3 linked regions of the Actinomadura luzonensis genome follow. The protein of the gene in region 1 interacts with the protein of each later gene in a pairwise test. Links are inferred from orthologs where the notes say so. Each region holds a gene or a part of one and is shown in the gene's direction. Other genes may lie near its edges. The genes, in order: MF672_RS49275, ndk and MF672_RS06005.

Region 1 (5,890 bases):
TCCCGCGCGACGCGCTGGAGGCCGCCCGCATCGACGGCGCCACCGAGTGGCAGGTGTTCCGCAAGATCACCGTGCCGCTGCTGTCGCCGGTGCTGCTCGTCGTCTTCGTGACGATGATCATCAATACGCTGAAGGTGTTCGACCTGGTGTTCATCATCGCGCCCGCCTCGGTCCAGCCACAGGCGAACGTGGTCGCGCTGGAGATGTGGCGCGTGTCGTTCGGCGGCGGCAACAACCAGGGGCTGGGCAGCGCGCTGGCCATCTTCCTGCTGGTTCTGGTCCTTCCCTTCATGATCATGAATATCCGCCGGTTCAAGAGGGAGAACTCATGACCACCGCCACCGCCGCGGCTCCGTCGTCGGGGCTGGAGGCCGGCGCGCCCCGCAGGAACCTCGTGAGCAGGATCGTCGACCGGGTGGGCAGCGGCGCCGTCCAGGTCATCATGATCATCCTGGGCCTGTTCTGGCTGGTGCCGACGCTGGGCCTGCTGGTGGTCTCGCTGCGGACCAACAAGGTCAACAACGCCGAGGGCTGGTGGACGATCTTCACCAAGCCCGCCGAGCTGACCGTGGCCAGCTACCAGAACCTGCTGAGCGGCGGCTTCTCCGCGTCGTTCTGGAACACCGTGCTCATCACCGTGCCGACCACGATCCTGGTCATCGGCATCGCGGCCATGGCGGCCTACGCCTTCGCCTGGATGGAGTTCCCCGGCCGGGACGGCGCCTTCCTGATCGTGGTGGGCCTGCTCATCGTGCCCATCCAGATCGCGCTGATCCCGATCGCCGGGCTCTACGGCAACGCCGGCATCTTCGGCTCGATCCCGGGCGTGGTGCTGTTCCACGTGGCGTTCGGCCTGCCGTTCGCGATCTTCCTGCTGCGCAACTTCTTCGTCGGCATCCCGGCGTCGCTGCTGGAGGCGGCGCGCATGGACGGCGCCTCGGAGTGGAAGATCTTCGCCTCCGTGGTGTTCCCGCTGGGCAAGCCCGCCATCGCCTCGCTGGGCATCTTCCAGTTCCTGTGGGTGTGGAACGACATGCTCATCGCGCTGGTCTTCGCCGACACCGACAACCAGCCGATGACCAAGTACCTGCAGTCTCAGATGCGGCAGTTCGGGTCGAACATGGACATTCTTTCGTCCGGTGCGTTCCTGTCGCTGATCATCCCGCTGGTCCTGTTCTTCGCGTTCCAGCGGTACTTCGTCCAGGGCATGATGTCCGGCTCGGTGAAGTGACGGCCGCACCCCGGTGACCTACGGGCGCCCGCCACGGGGGCGGGCGCCCGTAACACATGTAGCCGGATGTCCGATTTCATGGGCATGAAGCGCTTCCTCGCCCTCGCCGCAGCGGCCTTCCTGTCCTTACCCCTCAGCACCTCCGCGGTCGCGGCCCAGGACGGCACCCCCGGCGCGCCGGGCGCGGGCGACCCGTACTTCCCCGACCAGGGCAACGGCGGCTACGACGCCGGGCACTACGACCTCAGGCTCGACTACGAGACCGCCTCCGGCCGCCTGGACGCCACGGCCGCCGTCACCGCCCGCGCCACCCAGGCGCTCAGCCGCTTCGACCTCGACCTGGCCGGCACTCTGACGGTGCGCGCGGTCACCGTGAACGGCCGCCCGGCCGCGTACGCGCAGCAGGGCTCCGAGCTGGTGGTGACCCCCGCCAGAAGCCTCCCCGAAGGCCGCGACTTCCTCGTCGTGGTCCGCTACGACGGCCGTCCCGTCCACGTCGTGGACCCCGACGGCTCGGTGGACGGCTGGATCAGGACCAGCGACGGCGTCTTCAACGCCAACGAGCCGCAGGGCGCGATGACCTGGTACCCCGGCAACCACCACATGACCGACAAGGCCACCTACCGCTTCACCGTGACCGTGCCGGACACCCGGGTCGCGGTGGCCAACGGCGACCTGGTCGCCAGGACGTCGAGGGCCGGACGGGCCACGTACGTGTGGGAGGCCCGCGAACCCATGGCGAGCTACCTCGCCACGGTGACGATCGGCAAGTTCGCCCTCGCCGACGCCCGGCTCGGCGGCTACCGGGTGACCACCGCCGTGGACCCCAAGCTGGAGGCCCCGGGCTTCGCCGAGCGGCACCCGCCGGTGCTCGACTACTTCAGCTCGCTCTTCGGCCCGTACCCGTTCTCCTCCACCGGCGGCATCGTGGACCACGCCCCGGAGGTCGGCTACGCGCTGGAGACCCAGACCCGGCCGCTCTACCCGCGCGCGCCGAGCGAGGCGCTGCTCGCGCACGAGCTGGCGCACCAGTGGTTCGGGGACTCGGTGACGCCGGCGCTGTGGCGCGACATCTGGCTCAACGAGGGCTTCGCCACGTACGCGGAATGGCTGTGGCTGGACAAGCTCGGCACCCGCTCGCTCCAGGCCTCCTTCGACGCCGCCTACGCCCCGCCCGCCGACGACGAGTTCTGGCAGACCCCGCCCGCCGACCCCGGCGGCCCGGCGAACCTCTTCCACGACCCCGTCTACGACCGCGGCGCCATGACCCTGCACGTGCTGCGGCGCGAGGTCGGCGACGACGCCTTCTTCACGATCCTGCGGACCTGGGCGAGCGAGCACAAGTACGGCAACGCGGACACGGCCGCCTTCGTCGCGCTGGCCGAGCGGGTCTCGGGCCGGCAGCTCGGCACGCTGTTCGACACCTGGCTGCGCAAGCCGGGCAAGCCGTCCTTGTGATCATTCTGGTACGGCCCGACCCGGCGTTCGGCCGACAAGCCATACCAGACCTAGATAAGCTCAACAGCCATGGCCGGTCGTCCACTGAACGAAGTCGTCGAAGCCGGATGGGCTGCCGCACTCGCGCCCGTCGCCGAGCAGATCGCCCTCATGGGCGAGTTCCTGCGCAACGAGATCGCCGAGGGCAGGCAGTACCTCCCCGCCGGGCCGAACGTGCTGCGCGCGTTCAACCAGCCCTTCGCGGAGGTCAAGGTGCTCATCGTCGGCCAGGACCCGTACCCGACGCCCGGCCACCCGGTCGGGCTGTCGTTCTCGGTCGCCCCCGACGTGCGGCCGCTGCCGGGCAGCCTGGTCAACATCTACAAGGAGATGGAGAGCGACCTCGGCCTGCCCCGCCCGTCCAACGGCGACCTCACCCCCTGGGCCGAGCAGGGCGTGCTGCTGCTCAACAGGGTGCTCACCGTGATGCCCGGCAAGCCCGCCTCGCACCGCGGCAAGGGCTGGGAGCAGGTCACCGAGCAGGCCATCAAGGCCCTGGTGGCGCGCGACAAGCCGCTCGTCGCGATCCTGTGGGGCCGCGACGCCCGCAACCTCGCCCCGATGCTCGGCGACGTGCCGCGCATCGAGTCCGCCCACCCGTCCCCGCTGTCGGCGCGCAGCGGCTTCTTCGGCTCCCGGCCGTTCAGCCGCGCCAATGAGCTGCTGGTCAGGCAAGGCGCGACGCCTGTGGAGTGGAAGCTGCCCTAGAGTCGTCGCCATGACTGATGAAGAACCGAAGTTCCTGCGCCTGACGGTCGAGCTGACCGTCGAGGTGCTCGACATGAACGCCCTGCAGGCGGCGGCCCTGGCCGAGATCCGCCACCCGGACGCCGACCTCACCGACGAGGAGCGCACCGAGCAGGCCGAGCTGGTCAACTCCGACGACACCGGCGCCTCGGCGCTGCAGTGGCTCATCGAGCCGGACCACGTGCTGGCGCTGGTCGACCACATCGCCGAGATCGAGCCGCGCGAGGCCGTGCTCGGCGTGGAGCCGTCCGAGGGGCCCGGCGAGGAGGACGAAGAGCACGACCACGATCACGCGTGATCGTGCTCGCGTTCCGCAGCTGAGCGGTGGGCCACGGCGTTGCGCGACGTCGTGGCTTTTCGCACGTCCCGTTATGATCGGGGCTGTCCGTCACGAGGAGGCGCATCCGTGATCGTCGCATTCTCCATCACCCCGCTGGGCGTCGGCGAGGGCGTCGCCGAGCCCGTGGCCCGCGCCGTCAAGGTCGTGCGCGACAGCGGGCTGCCCAACCGGACGGACGCCATGTTCACCACGGTCGAGGGCGAGTGGGACGAGGTCATGGACGTGGTCCGCCGGGCCGTGGACGCGGTGGCCGAGGTCGCGCCGCGGGTGAGCCTGGTGCTCAAGGCCGACCTGCGGGCGGGCGTGACGGACGGCATGACGTCCAAGCTCGAATCCCTGGAACGCCACCTGTCGTCCTGAGGGGCCCTCATCCGGGCCGCCCGCCGCCGGGGCCGTCGCGGTGGTCTGTGCGGTGGCCTGCACGGTGGCCTGCGCGGTGGCGGCGGACCGCGTCGCGGTTGGCGCAGCGCTGGGAGCAGTACCGCTGCCGCCCGGTGCGCGAGGTGTCCGCGAAGATCATCGTGCACTCGGTCACCGCGCACCGTCTGAGCCGGTGCACCCCCCGTCCCACCAGGTGCAGCGCCGTCCCCACGGAGATGAGCGAGAACAGCACCGCCCCGAGCGGCTGCCGCCCGTCGCGGTAATGGAGGTGCCAGCCGCCCGCGTGGTCGGTCATGCGGGGATAGGCGGCCGACTCCGCCAGCATGCGGTTGACCAGCTCGGCGCGCTCGTGCTCGCCCGGGGTGTCCACCACCTTCTCCCAGGCGTCCAGCACGGCGTGCACCCGCTCCAGGTCCTGCGGGGTGACGGGGGTCTCCAGCACCATGCCGGCGGCGCGGCAGCGCTCCGCCAGCTCCTCGTGCGTGGCCGGGCGGCGGTTGGCCAGGTCCGCGGCCAGGTTCACGGCGTCCTCGCCGTAAGGGTTGAGGTGCATAAGACCATTACACCAGGCTGACCGCATGACACACCACCACACCGGCGTGCGGCCGGCCACGGCCGACGACGTCGCGGAGCTCGTCCGCCTGCGGGCGTTGCTGTTCGAGGACCTCGGCGGAGAGTTCTTCAACCCGCCGTCGGCGGGCGACGGCTGGCGGGACGCCCTCGCCGCCGTCCTGCTGCGCAAGCTGACCGAGCAGGACGCGCGGATCCTCGTCGTGGACGGCGAGCGCGGGCTCGCCGCCTGCGGCATCGGCACCGTCGAGCAGTGGTTCCCCGGCCCGCACTCGCGCAACGGGCGGATCGGGCACGTGATCGGGGTGGTGACGGATCCGGCGTACCGGCGGCGGGGGCACAGCCGGGCGATCATGCTCGGCCTGCTCGACTGGTTCCGGGAGCGCGAGGCCGTCCGGGTGGATCTGTACGCGTCGCGGGAGGGTGAGCCGCTGTACCGGCAGCTCGGCTTCTCCGACCACCCGGACCCGGCACTGTGCTGGCGCCCATGACCGTCCCCCGCCCCACCACCAGCTACCCCGGCCCCGGAACGGCCAGCCCCGGGGCCGGAGCGCCCGGCGGCCCGTCCCGATACCGGTGGGCGGTCCTCACCGCCGCCACCTTCACCCAGGCCGCCTCCGGGTTCTTCGTGCAGGGCATCGGCGCGATGGGCGTCCACCTGCGAGAAGCCCTGAGCCTGAGCGCGGCCCAGCTCGGCCTCCTCCTCTCCGCGGCCCAGCTGGTGCCGTTGATCGGCCTCCTCGTCGCGGGCGAGTTCCTGGACCGCTACGACGAGCGCTGGGTGGTCGGCGCGGGCGCGTGCGTGGTGGCGGCGAGCCTGGGCGTGGGCGGCCTCGCGCCCGGCTACCCCGCTCTGCTGGTCGTCCTGCTGCTGGTCGGCGCCGGGTACAGCACCGTGCAGCCGGGCGGCAGCAAGGCGGTGGCGTCCTGGTTCTCGGCGTCCCAGCGGGGGCTGGCGATGGGCATCCGGCAGGCCGGCCTGCCGCTGGGCGGCGTCCTGGCCGCCGCCGCGCTGCCCGCGCTCGCCGCCGCGTCGGGCTGGCGTGCGACGCTCGTGGCGGGCGCGCTGGTCGCCGCCCTCGGCGCCGCCGCCTTCATGACCTTCTACCACCGCCCACCCGGCT
Region 2 (5,684 bases), on another replicon or contig:
CGGGAACGTAGCCGGCTGCTGCTGACCGTCGTGCCGGCGGCCGGGATCGCGGTGGTGGCGATCAGCACCGCCACCGCGGGCTGGCGGGCGGCGCCGGTGATGGCGCTGGCGGGTGCGGCGGTGGCCGGGCTCCTGGTGCTGGCGTCCATGGGCACCGCGGAGAGCCGGCGGGCGGCGTACGTGCTGGTCGCCGTCGGCGTGGTGCTGCTGCCGAGCGCGGCGCAGGTGACGCTGGTGGAGATGGGCGGGCTCGGCGGGCCGGGGCTGCGCGGGCTGTGGCTCCCGTACGGGATCGCGGGGGTGCTCGCGATCGGCGCGGCGGTGGCGGTGCGGCTGTTCGCGGCCGCCGCGGGGCGGTGGCTCGGGCCGCTGGGCCTGCTGTCCATGGTGGTGGGGCTGTGCTCGGTCCGGCTGGTGGTGCCGTCGGCGGACGGGCTGGTGCTCGCGGTGCCGTTCACGCTGCTGGCGGTGGGCGCGGCGGTGGCGGTGACGGCGACGTTGCAGGAGGTCGGGGCCGGGGTGGCGGCGTTCGGGCTGTCGCTCTGCGTGGCGGGGGTGCTGGCCGGGTTCCTGCTCGGGACCGGGGTGCAGATGGCCATGCTGGACGGGGTGCGGTCGGCGCAGGAGCTGGTCGACAAGTTCGTGGGGGCGCTGCACTGGTGGGCGCTCGTCGGCGGGTTCCTGATGGTGGTGGTGATCGTGATGGCGGCGGTGCTGGCCCGGCGCACTGCAGGCGACGCCGAGGAGGAGGAGCCGCCGTGCGTTCTCGGCGACGTGCTGGTGGCGTCCGGCCGGGAGGAGACGGCGCGTGCCGGCGGGACGGCGCGCGGGAGCGAGGCGGTGGACTGTGGCGGGCGACCGGCCGGCGGGGGCGTGCGGAAGTGGGGGGACGTCGTGATCGACGTGCCCGCGGTCGATCCCGTGGTCGATTCCGTGGTCGATCCCGTGGAGGCGTCCGGGGCTCCGGTCGCTGAGGAGGACGAGGACGCGCCGACCGGGGTGGTGCCCAGGGTGGTCCTGCCGGTGGCGGCCGGGCACGCCTTCGAGCAGCCCGGAAGTGAGGAAGGGGCGGTGCCCGCGATCCCGCCGCAAGGGCAGTCGCCGGAGGACGGCACCGTCCCCTAGCGCGAGGCCCCGACGACGCCGCTCTCCGCGGCGGAGCGGGTCCGTGGTCGCGAGTACCGTCCCGCCTGCGCGCCGGCAGGTCCGTGAGGGGCGGGATCGCCGTCGGAAACGAGGGTGCGGGCCCGGGACGGTAAGCTGAGGGCCCGGCTACGGCGACGTGCGGGCCCCTGTGCCCGGCGAAGCGTCCTCGCGGTGAGGCCGGGCGCCGGTAGCCGCGACCCCATTCTGTTCGAAGGAGAACTCCAAGTGTCCGAGCGCACTCTTGTCCTGATCAAGCCCGACGGGGTGAAGCGTGGCCTCATCGGTGACGTGATCTCCCGTGTGGAGCGCAAGGGCCTCAAGGTCGTGGCGATGGACCTGCGCACCCTCGACGCCGACACCGCCAAGGCGCACTACGCCGAGCACTCCGAGCGGCCGTTCTTCGGCGAGCTCGTCGAGTTCATCACCTCGGGCCCGCTCGTCGCCCTGGTGCTGGAGGGCCCGCGCGCCGTCGAGGCCTTCCGTGCGCTGGCCGGCGCCACCGACCCGGTCAAGTCCCCCCCTGGCACGATCCGCGGCGACCACGCGCTGGAGATCAGCGAGAACGTCGTGCACGGCTCGGACTCGCCCGAGTCCGCCGCCCGGGAGATCAAGATCTTCTTCCCGGACCGGTTCTGACCGCCGTCGGCAGGTGAGCCACCGCCTCGCGCCGCGCTCGTGCTGAGCGGCGGCGTCCGGGGCGGTCCTCGCGCCCGTACAGCCCTGCGCGCTGTGCGGGCGCGCGTGTTTTTCCGCGGTGGCTCCTGGGGCGCGTCGTGACCGCCCGGGTCGCGTCGGCGCGTTTTTGTCGGTGGGCTCGCGTAGCGTGTGGCGCGAGAGTCGAGGGTTGCGGGTCGGGGCTTTTGGAGCGTTCCAGGCGGCGTTCGGGCGTTGTGCGCCTATCTGGGCAAAATTGCGGTTGAGCTTGGGGCTGGAGATTTTTGAGGGGCGCGGCGGCTCACTACGCTCATCGGCGGGTACGTCACGTTACGATTCGAATTCAATCCGTAGTCATTCGCGAACGACGTTACGGAGGGCTCCGTTCCCCATGGGCAGCAAGCTCGCGTTCCTCGGCCGTGACATGGCGGTCGACCTGGGCACCGCCAACACGCTGGTCTACGTGCGTGGCCGCGGCATCGTGCTCAACGAGCCGTCAGTCGTTGCGATCAACACCACTACGGGGAAGATCGTGGCGGTCGGCATCGAGGCCAAGCGCATGATCGGCCGCACGCCAGGCAACATCGTGGCCGTCCGGCCGTTGAAGGACGGCGTGATCGCCGACTTCGACGTCACCGAACGCATGTTGCGATATTTCATCCAAAGGGTGCACAAACGCCGCCACTTTGCCAAGCCGCGCATCATCATCGCCGTGCCGAGCGGCATCACGAGCGTGGAGCAGCGGGCGGTCAAGGAGGCCGGCTACCAGGCCGGCGCCCGCAAGGTCTACATCGTGGAAGAGCCCATGGCCGCCGCGATCGGCGCCGGGCTGCCGGTGCACGAGCCGACGGGCAACATGGTCGTCGACATCGGCGGCGGCACCACCGAGGTGGCGATCATCTCGATGGGCGGCGTGGTCACCGCGCAGTCGATCAGGATCGGCGGCGACGAGCTCGACCAGGCGGTCATGGCGTTCGCCAAGAAGGAGTTCTCGCTGATGCTCGGCGAGCGCACCGCCGAGGAGATCAAGATGGCGATCGGCTCGGCCTGTCCCAACGGCGAGGAGATGCACGCGGAGATCCGCGGGCGCGACCTCGTCAGCGGCCTGCCGAAGACGATCATCGTCTCCGGCGAGGAGATCAGGAAGGCGATCGAGGAGCCGGTCAACGCGATCGTCGACGCCGTCAAGACCACGCTCGACAAGTGCCCGCCCGAGCTGTCCGGCGACATCATGGACCGCGGCATCGCGCTCACCGGCGGCGGCGCCCTGCTCAAGGGCCTCGACGAGCGCGTCAAGGCGGAGACCGGCATGCCGGTCCACCTCGTGGAGAACGCCCTCGACTCGGTCGCCATCGGCTCAGGCAAGTGCGCCGAGGACTTCGAGGCGCTGCAGGAGGTCCTCGTTCCGGAGTCGCGACACTGATGAGAGACTCGCGCCGGGCCCGGCTCGTCCTCGGGGCGCTGCTCACGGCGGCCCTCGTCATCCTGACCGTCGACCATCGCACGGGCGACGGCTCGCCGCTGCGCCCGTTGCGCACCGCCGGCTCCTGGGTGTTCGGCTCGGCCGAGCAGTTCGGCGGCGGCGTGGTGCGGCCGGTGAGCGGCTTCGTGCAGGCCCTGCTCAGCGCGCCCGCCGCCCAGGACCGCATCAAGGCGCTGACGGAGGAGAACGCCAGGCTCAAGGCCGGCATCGCGGCGGGCAGGCTCGACGCCGGCCGGGCGAGCGAGCTGAAGAAGCTGCTGGGGCTGGCGGGAGCCGGCGGATACAAGATCGTCCCGGCCAACGTGGTGGCCCGGCGCGGCCAGCCGGGGTTCGAGGACACCGTGCAGATCGACGCGGGCACCACCGACGGGGTGCGCACCGAGATGACCGTGCTCAACGGCGACGGGCTCGTCGGGCGCGTCATCCAGGCCTCGACCACCAGCTCGACCGTGCTGCTCATCAGCGACCCCGCCTCGGCGGCGGGCGCGCGGCTGGAGGGCGGCAAGGAGATCGGCGTCGTCCACGGGGTGGGCGAGCACGGCAGGCTCGTGCAGTTCCGGCTGCTCGACTCCACCGCGCCGCTGGTCCGGGGCGGGCGGATCGTCAGCTTCGGCTCGCAGAACGGGCGGCCGTACGTGCCGGGGGTGCCGATCGGGGTGATCGAGCGGGTGGAGTCGACGCCCGGCGAGCTGACCCGCATCGCCTACGCCCGGCCCTACTCCGACCTGACCGCCCTGGACGCCGTCGGCGTGGTGGTCGAGGCGCCGAAGCGGGATCCGCGTGACGCGGTCCTGCCGCCCAAGGAGGGATCGCGGTGATCGGCGCGCTGTGCGTTCTGCTCGCGCTGCTGGTGCAGGTCATGCTGGTCAACCGGCTGTCGTTGCCCGCCGGCGGGGCGCCCGACCTGGTGCTGCTGGCCGTGATCGGGGCGGCGCTGATGCGCGGGGCGGTCCCCGGGGCGACGCTCGGGTTCGTCGCCGGGCTGCTGGTCGACATCGCGCCGCCGGGCGCGCACCTGGTCGGGCAGTACGCGTTCGTGCTGGCCCTGGTCGGCTACGTCGCCGGGCGGGGCGCGGGCGGGCCGGTGACCACCGTGGTGCTGTGCGTGCTGGTGGCGCCGCTGCTGGCCGCGGGCGTGAGCCTGCTGATCGGCGACGCTCGGGTGACGATGTCCACGTTGACCGAGGAGGTGCCCGTCACTGTCGTCTACACGCTGCTCGTGTCCCCGATCGTCATCTGGCTGACCACCCGCAGCGCCCAGCCGAGGTACTCGACATGATCAAGATGCGCATCCGGCTGCTGGTGCTGCACGTGCTGGTGCTCGCGCTGCTCGTCGTGCTGGTCGGGCGGCTCTACCAGGTGCAGGTGGTGCACGGGCAGGAGTTCGTGACGCGGGCGACGGAGACCAGGACCCGCACGGTGATCGTGCCCGCCGTGCGCGGGCAGATCCTCGACTCCGCCGGCCGGCCGCTGGTGCGCAACAAGACCGCGCTGGTGGTGTCGGTCGACCGGGCCCTGCTGTCCAGGACGCCCGACGGCGGCCTCAAGGTGCTGACCAAGCTGTCGCAGGTGCTCGGCCGGCCGGTGAAGGAGCTGCAGCAGAAGATCACCCCGTGCGGGCCGCAGGTGCCCAAGCCGTGCTGGACGGGGTCGCCGTACCAGCCGGTGCCGCTGGACGAGAAGGTCGACACCCGCGAGGCGCTGCAGATCCTGGAGCGGCAGGAGGAGTTCCCCGGGGTGACCGCGGAGATTCACTCCGTGCGTCAGTACCCGGGCGGGCGGGCCGCCGCGCAGATGCTGGGCTACCTGCAGCCGGTCACGGAGGAGGAGCTGGAGAAGCGCGAAGGCCTGAAGGCCGAGTTCTCCGGCGTCGACCTGGCCGGGCGCGACGGGCTGGAGTACGTCTACGACGACGCGCTGCGCGGCAAGGCGGGGCTGCGCCGGGTGCAGGTGGACCGGATGGGCAAGGCGCTCGGCGTGGAGGAGCAGGTCGCGCCCGTCCCCGGCCACCACCTGGTGACCAGCATCGACTCGCGCATCCAGGCGGTGACCGAGCAGGCGCTGGTCAAGGCCATGAAGTCGGCGCCGGGCGCCGACGGCGGGGCGGCGGTCGTGCTCGACGCGCGCACCGGGCGGGTGGCGGCGCTGGCCAGCCAGCCCAGCTACGACCCGGAGATCTGGGCGGGCGGCATCTCGGCGCGCGGCTACCAATGGCTGATGTCGGAGAAGTCGGGCAAGCCACTGGTGTCGCGGGCGATCAACGGGCAGTTCGCGCCCGGCTCGACGTTCAAGGTCTCGTCCGTCACGGCGATGCTGCGGGCCGGCTACCCGCTGAACGGCACCTACAACTGCTCGGGATCGGTCAACGTCGGCGGGCGGGCCTTCAACAACTTCCGCGGCC
Region 3 (5,946 bases), on another replicon or contig:
GCTCGTTTCCGCCTTCCACACGCCCGCAGCGCTTACCGAGATGCTCAGCAGAGACTCCGATGCCGAGCTGGCGGCGCTTGCCAACGCCCGCGTGAACCAGCGCCTCCGTGACTACCAGATAGAGGCGAACCAAGCAGTCGAGCGGGCTATCGCTGAGGGTAAGCGGAAGATGCTTGTCACGATGGCCACGGGAACTGGCAAGACGCTGACCACGGTCAACCAGGTGCACCGGCTGATGAAGTCGGGTGTCGCCCGCCGGGTACTGTTCCTCGTCGATCGGCGGGTCCTGGCTGCCCAGACCGTGCGGGAGTTTGCGTCGTTTGAGGCGGAGCCGGGCCTGAAATTCGACAAGATCTACCCCGTCTACTCGCAAGCCTTCAGGCGTGAGGATCTCGGAGATGACGCTCCGTTCGACGCCAATGTGATGCCAGCCTCTCTGCTAACAAGCCCCCAGCTCGGCGATGCCTTTGTATACGTCACCACGATCCAGCGCATGTCGATGAACCTCTTCGGCGGCGAGCGGGCACTCAAGATCGCCGATGAGGAGATCGACGCCGCCGTCGAGCAGCTCGATATCCCCATCCATGCATTCGACCTCATCGTCGCCGACGAGTGCCATCGTGGGTACTCGGCCAAGGACCGTGCCATCTGGCGTGACACCCTCGACCATTTCGACGCCATCAAGGTAGGCCTCACGGCCACTCCTGCGGCACACACCGTGGCCTACTTCGAGAATCTGGTCTACCGCTACGAGTACGAGAGGGCCGTGCGTGAGGGCTATCTCGTCGACTACGACGTGGTGAAGATTAGCTCCGACATTCGCATCAACGGTGTCTTTCTCCGGGAGGGGGAGCAGGTCGATCAGGTTGACCCCGAGACTGGCACTAAGCAACTTGATCTGCTTGAGGACGAACGGAGCTTTGATGCCAGCGAGGTCGAGCGCAAGGTCACTGCACCCGACTCCAACCGGAAGATCTTGCACGAGCTCAAGCGCTACGCCGACGAGTTCGAGACCCAACACGGTCGTTTCCCCAAGACCCTAATCTTCGCGGTGAACGACCTACCGCACATCTCGCACGCCGACCAGCTTGTGGCCATGGCTCGAGAGATCTTCGGGCGCGGTGAGGACTTTGTCGCCAAGATCACAGGCCGAGTCGACCGACCGCTCCAGCACATCCGTGAGTTCCGTAACCGGCCAAAGCCTCGGATTGTGGTGACCGTCGACCTGCTGACCACCGGTGTAGACATCCCCGACCTGGAGTTCCTAGTCTTCCTCCGCCCGGTGAAGTCACGGATCCTGTTCGAGCAGATGCTGGGCCGCGGCACGCGCCTTGGCGGCGACCAGGCACGTGACAAAGACCGGTTCGTGGTCTTCGACTGCTTCGACGGCAGCTTGATGGCCTACTTCAAGAACACGACGGGCATCACTGCCGAGCCTGCCGAGAGCGACAACAAGTCGAACGCTCAGATCATCGAGGAGATTTGGCAAAATAAGGACCGCGATTACAATGTCCGCCGCCTAGTCAAGCGCCTGCAGCGCATTGCTAAGTCGATGAACGGAGAGGCATACCAGCTCTTCGCGGCCTTCATCCCGGATGGTGATCTAGGCGATTGGGCTTCGAAGCTGCAGACTCTGCTGCGCACCTCCTTCATGCCCGTCATGAAGATCCTGCGTGATCCGGTTTTCCAAGACCTGCTGGAGCACTACCCTCGTGGCGGCAGAACGTTCGTTGTGGCGAGCAGCGCCGTCGATGAAGTCAGCTCGGGTTGGCTGATTCGCGGTGCCACAGGACGCGAGTACAGACCCGAGGACTACCTGATGGCCTTCACTGAGTTCGTACGCGACGAGGGTGAGAAGCTCGACGCGATCTCAGTACTCCTCAAGCGCCCGAAGAGCTGGAACCCAGAGACCCTGACCAACCTACGAGACGCTCTCAGCCGGGCCCCCGAGCACTTCACCGAGGCCAACTTGGAGCGCGCCTTCCGGGCGAAGTACGGCAAAGCTCTGGTGGACATCATCTCCATGGTGAAGCACGCCGCACTGGACACTGCGCCGTTGTTGACGGCTCACGAGCGTGTGTCGGCCGCCATCGCCAACGTCACTGCCGGCCGTCAGCTTACCGATGAGCAGCAGCGGTGGATGAACTACATTGAACAGCACTTGATCGAGAACCTGTCCATCGACCGTGAGGACTTTAACCTCATCCCAATCCTGTCCGCTCGTGGCGGATGGGGCCGGGCGAACCGCGTCTTCGATCATCAGCTGCCTGAACTGATTGAACGCTTGAACGAGGAGCTCGTTGCCGCATGACCGACGTTGTAGGAAAGCTTTGGGGCTATGCCCACACTCTGCGCCACGACGGGGTCGACTACGGAGACTACATCGAACAGCTGACGTACCTGCTGTTCCTTAAGATGGCAGACGAGCAGGGCATCGAGCTGCCAGAAGAAACCGACTGGCCGTACCTGCGCAAGCAGTCCGGCACTGATCTCATCGAGGCGTACGAGGTCGCTCTGCGAAAGCTTGGGAAGCAGGACGGCATGCTCGGGGATATCTTCGCTGGATCACAAAACCGGCTCGCCAACCCAACAACGCTTGCCCGCCTGATCAAGGCTATTGACGAAACCGAGTGGACCAGCCTCGACGTCGACGTTAAGGCCGCAGCATTCGAGGGATTGCTGGAAAAGTCGGCTGCTGAGGGCAAAAAGGGTGCTGGCCAGTATTTCACGCCAAGACCGCTGATCCGGTCTATGGTTCGGGTCATCAAGCCCGACCCACGTGCCCACAACCAGTTCAGCATCTGCGACCCAGCCTGCGGTACAGGCGGCTTCCTAGTTGCCGCATACGAATGGCTCAAGGAGCACACGGGCGGCGCGCTCGACCGCGATACTGCTAGGCGTATCAAGACCGCGACGTACTACGGGCAGGAACTGGTAGCTCGCCCGAGACGCCTGGCCCTCATGAACATGTACCTACACCAGGTCGAGCCGCATATCCTGCTGGGGGACTCCATATACGAAGCACCCGGTCGTCAGCGCTTCGACGTGGTGTTGACCAATCCGCCATTTGGCACTCGTGGAGCAAATCAGGCTCCGGTGCGGGACGACTTCACGATTGAAACCTCCAACAAGCAGTTGAACTTCCTTCAGCACGTGCTCACAATCCTGAAGCCGGGAGGCCGAGCGGCTATCGTGGTTCCGGATAACGTGCTCTTCGCTGACAAGGCGGGCGAGGTTTTCAAGATTCTCATGGAGGACGCCGACGTCCATACGGTGCTGCGATGCCCGCGCGGTACCTTCAACCCCTACACGCCCGGCACGAAGACCAACGTTATCTTCCTGACAAAGGGTCGGTCCACCTCGAAGGTGTGGATATACGATGCTCGCGCTAACGTGCCGGCAGTGACTAAGAAGTCGCGTCCCCTTACGGCGTCTCATTTCAGAGAATTCGAAGCCTGCTATGGAGTCGATCCTAATGGCCAAGCTCTTCGGCAGGAGAGTGATTCCGATGAGGGTCGGTGGCGGGTATTCGGCATCAATGAGGTTAAGGCGCGAGACTACAAGATCGACAACTTCAGGTGGCTGCGTGACGACGAGCTTGATGACGTCGATGAGCTTGGAGATCCGGCCGACCTGATCACTGAGGCTTCTTATGAACTCCAGCAAGCACTTCTTCACCTTGAAGCACTACAGCAACTGCTAGGAAATGGGGAGGGCTCGGAATGAGCATTTCTTTTCGGGATTTGCCGCAGGGCTGGGAAGTTGTCAATATCTCTGAGGTTACGGATGTAGTGCCGAGTGTCGACCCCACAAAACATCCTCAGACGATTATAAATTATATCGATATCTCAAGTATCGATAATCGGCGCTTCGAGATAACTGAGTCACGAAAGATTGCAGGCGCTGAGGCCCCATCGAGGGCTAGGCGGGCCGTGAGAGATGGAGACGTGCTGTTTTCAAACGTGAGAACATATCTCCGCAACATTGCACGAGTATCCAATGTAGAACAACCGGCAGTGGCATCAACGGGATTCACAGTACTGCGTCCGAACAACAGAGTGTTGCAGGACTTCCTATTTCGTTGGGTGACAACGGACGAATTCATCCATCTGGTCACGCCAAAGCAAACTGGAACGCAATACCCTGCCACATACGACCGAGTGGTTCGCTCGCAACGCATTCCACTGCCTCCTGTTGCGGAGCAGCGTCGGATCGTTGACCTGCTCGACCAGATTGACCAAATGCGCGATGCTGTCGCTGCCGGTCTCGCCAGCGCGCGCAGCATCATTATGACCGCCCGCCGAGCAGTTCTTGCTGCGGCCTGCTCTGGTGCTCTAACGTCGCGCTGGCGCGGCGACCATCGCCCTGCTCCCTGCATATCCATGCTGCAAGCGAAACGCAGTTCCGACCAGCACCGCTTGGGACGTAGGTACCGGGAACCCACTCTTCCGTCTGCTGACACTCTGCCGCCGATCCCGGATGAGTGGTGTTGGGCGGCGCTGCCCGAGCTGGGAGAACTGGGCCGTGGCAAATCAAAGCATCGACCGAGAAATCACCCTAGTCTGTTCGGCGGCGACTATCCATTCATCCAAACTGGCGAAGTTGCGCGTTCCGGTGGTCGCATTACTTCGCATTCCCAAACTTATAATGACCTAGGCCTAGCTCAAAGCCGAATTTGGCCAGCTCGAACCGTCTGTATTACAATTGCTGCCAACATTGCAGATAGTGCCCTTCTGACCTATCCTGCATGTTTTCCTGACAGTGTCGTCGGTTTGATCGCTGACGAAAAGATTGCGCTACCCGAGTACGTCGAGCTATTCATGCGTACTGCTCGTCGTGATTTGGCGGCTTTCGCCCCTGCTACCGCCCAGGCGAATATCAATCTAGCTATACTCTCACAAGTGGCGGTGGCTCTTCCCCCTCTCGAAGAGCAACGTGAAATTGTCCGTCGAGTGGAAGCGCTCTTCAAGGTGAGTGAGGAAATTCTTACGAATATAGACGCCGTCTCATCATTCCTTGATCGCATAAGTCAAGCGGCCCTAGCCAAGGCATTCCGTGGAGACTTGGTCTCATGAGTGGCCGTACTTGCTACGCTGGTCAGAGAAGCCGACTGCTCGGATGTAGAGACGCGAGCTCTGGTTATTCCGAGCGCTACTGTAGCGGAGCCTCAGCCTGGATGGTCGGTGGCAAGGCCCGACGGAGGAGGGCCGCGGCAGCCGATCGCCCTGACCCCGAACGGTGAGTACCGAAGTCGGCGATCGTCACGGTCTCCGCCCGGGCGCCTCCTCAGAGGCGTAGATGCTACTCGTGGGAAGCATATTCGTCGGCCCGATAGGCACCGTATCGCATGGGTGCGGATTGGCCGCAAGTATGACTATCTGTGACATAGTCATCGATCTACTGGCCTATCCGCTACTGTGCAGCTATTCTCATCGCATAAGTCGCATAAGCCGTCCGCTCGTGAGGAGCTTATCGAATGGGCCTGTGGCTCAAGGACATGCTGAGACGATGGCGCGATCGAATGCTTGATACACATAGCCGTGAGGCTAGTCATACGGCTGACTCGGTCCCCGACGACCTCCCGAAATTGCCAGCATCCCGCAATGCCCAAGCGCACCTCTCCGATGCGCGTGCCCTACTGGCTGAGGCCTCCGCGGCCCGCACTCCGGCCAGCCGTTATGTCGCCGCTCACCTGGCTGCCCTGCGTGCCGCCGCGGCGATCCTCGCCGCTCGCCCTCGCCCTCCCAAGAATCGCGCCAGACTGCGCAGCGCTTGGGAACTGCTCCCTCTTGTAGAGCCCGGCCTAGCTGATTGGGCAGCTTATTTCTCGGTGACCGCCGCGAAGCGGGCAGGAGCTGAGGCTGGCATGGTCCGTGACTTGGCCGCCGCGGAAGCTGATGAGCTGCATGCCGAGGCTGAGACCTTCGTCTCAACTGTGGAGACGCT

Evidence for each region.
Region 2: the proteins of MF672_RS49275 (region 1) and ndk interact in binary tests that used the Escherichia coli proteins (3 or more experiments, as listed by UniProt). The link is inferred for Actinomadura luzonensis from one-to-one orthologs.
Region 3: the proteins of MF672_RS49275 (region 1) and MF672_RS06005 interact in binary tests that used the Escherichia coli proteins (3 or more experiments, as listed by UniProt). The link is inferred for Actinomadura luzonensis from one-to-one orthologs.

What each region holds. Positions count from the first base shown.
Region 1 is NZ_JAKRKC020000003.1:911,560-917,449, forward strand. The notes cover bases 1,655-4,597. They hold MF672_RS49275 (uracil-DNA glycosylase), read left to right. Parts: upstream 1,655-2,758; coding sequence 2,759-3,436; downstream 3,437-4,597. Other genes in these bases: MF672_RS49270 (M1 family metallopeptidase), read left to right, coding at 1,655-2,689; MF672_RS49280 (hypothetical protein), read left to right, coding at 3,447-3,773; MF672_RS49285 (MTH1187 family thiamine-binding protein), read left to right, coding at 3,882-4,175; MF672_RS49290 (CGNR zinc finger domain-containing protein), read right to left, coding at 4,183-4,597. In the rest of the region: MF672_RS49260 (ABC transporter permease subunit), read left to right, coding at 1-332; MF672_RS49265 (carbohydrate ABC transporter permease), read left to right, coding at 329-1,231; more of MF672_RS49270, read left to right, coding at 1,298-1,654; more of MF672_RS49290, read right to left, coding at 4,598-4,749; MF672_RS49295 (GNAT family N-acetyltransferase), read left to right, coding at 4,775-5,257; MF672_RS49300 (MFS transporter), read left to right, coding at 5,254-5,890. UniProt on the Escherichia coli protein: Excises uracil residues from the DNA which can arise as a result of misincorporation of dUMP residues by DNA polymerase or due to deamination of cytosine.
Region 2 is NZ_JAKRKC020000001.1:6,246,602-6,252,285, reverse strand. What follows is about bases 340-3,076. They hold ndk (nucleoside-diphosphate kinase), read left to right. Parts: upstream 340-1,371; coding sequence 1,372-1,782; downstream 1,783-3,076. Other genes in these bases: MF672_RS29575 (rod shape-determining protein), read left to right, coding at 2,192-3,076; MF672_RS29585 (hypothetical protein), read left to right, coding at 340-1,125. Outside these bases: more of MF672_RS29585, read left to right, coding at 1-339; more of MF672_RS29575, read left to right, coding at 3,077-3,223; rod shape-determining protein MreC, read left to right, coding at 3,223-4,101; rod shape-determining protein MreD, read left to right, coding at 4,098-4,562; mrdA (penicillin-binding protein 2), read left to right, coding at 4,559-5,684. UniProt on the Escherichia coli protein: Major role in the synthesis of nucleoside triphosphates other than ATP. The ATP gamma phosphate is transferred to the NDP beta phosphate via a ping-pong mechanism, using a phosphorylated active-site intermediate.
Region 3 is NZ_JAKRKC020000001.1:1,261,382-1,267,327, reverse strand. The notes cover bases 1,518-4,516. They hold MF672_RS06005 (type I restriction-modification system subunit M), read left to right. Parts: upstream 1,518-2,307; coding sequence 2,308-3,726; downstream 3,727-4,516. Other genes in these bases: MF672_RS06000 (restriction endonuclease subunit S), read left to right, coding at 3,723-4,516; MF672_RS06010 (type I restriction endonuclease subunit R), read left to right, coding at 1,518-2,311. Outside these bases: more of MF672_RS06010, read left to right, coding at 1-1,517; more of MF672_RS06000, read left to right, coding at 4,517-5,075; MF672_RS05995 (SAV_6107 family HEPN domain-containing protein), read left to right, coding at 5,477-5,946. UniProt on the Escherichia coli protein: The subtype gamma methyltransferase (M) subunit of a type I restriction enzyme. The M and S subunits together form a methyltransferase (MTase) that methylates A-2 on the top and A-3 on the bottom strand of the sequence 5'-AACN(6)GTGC-3'.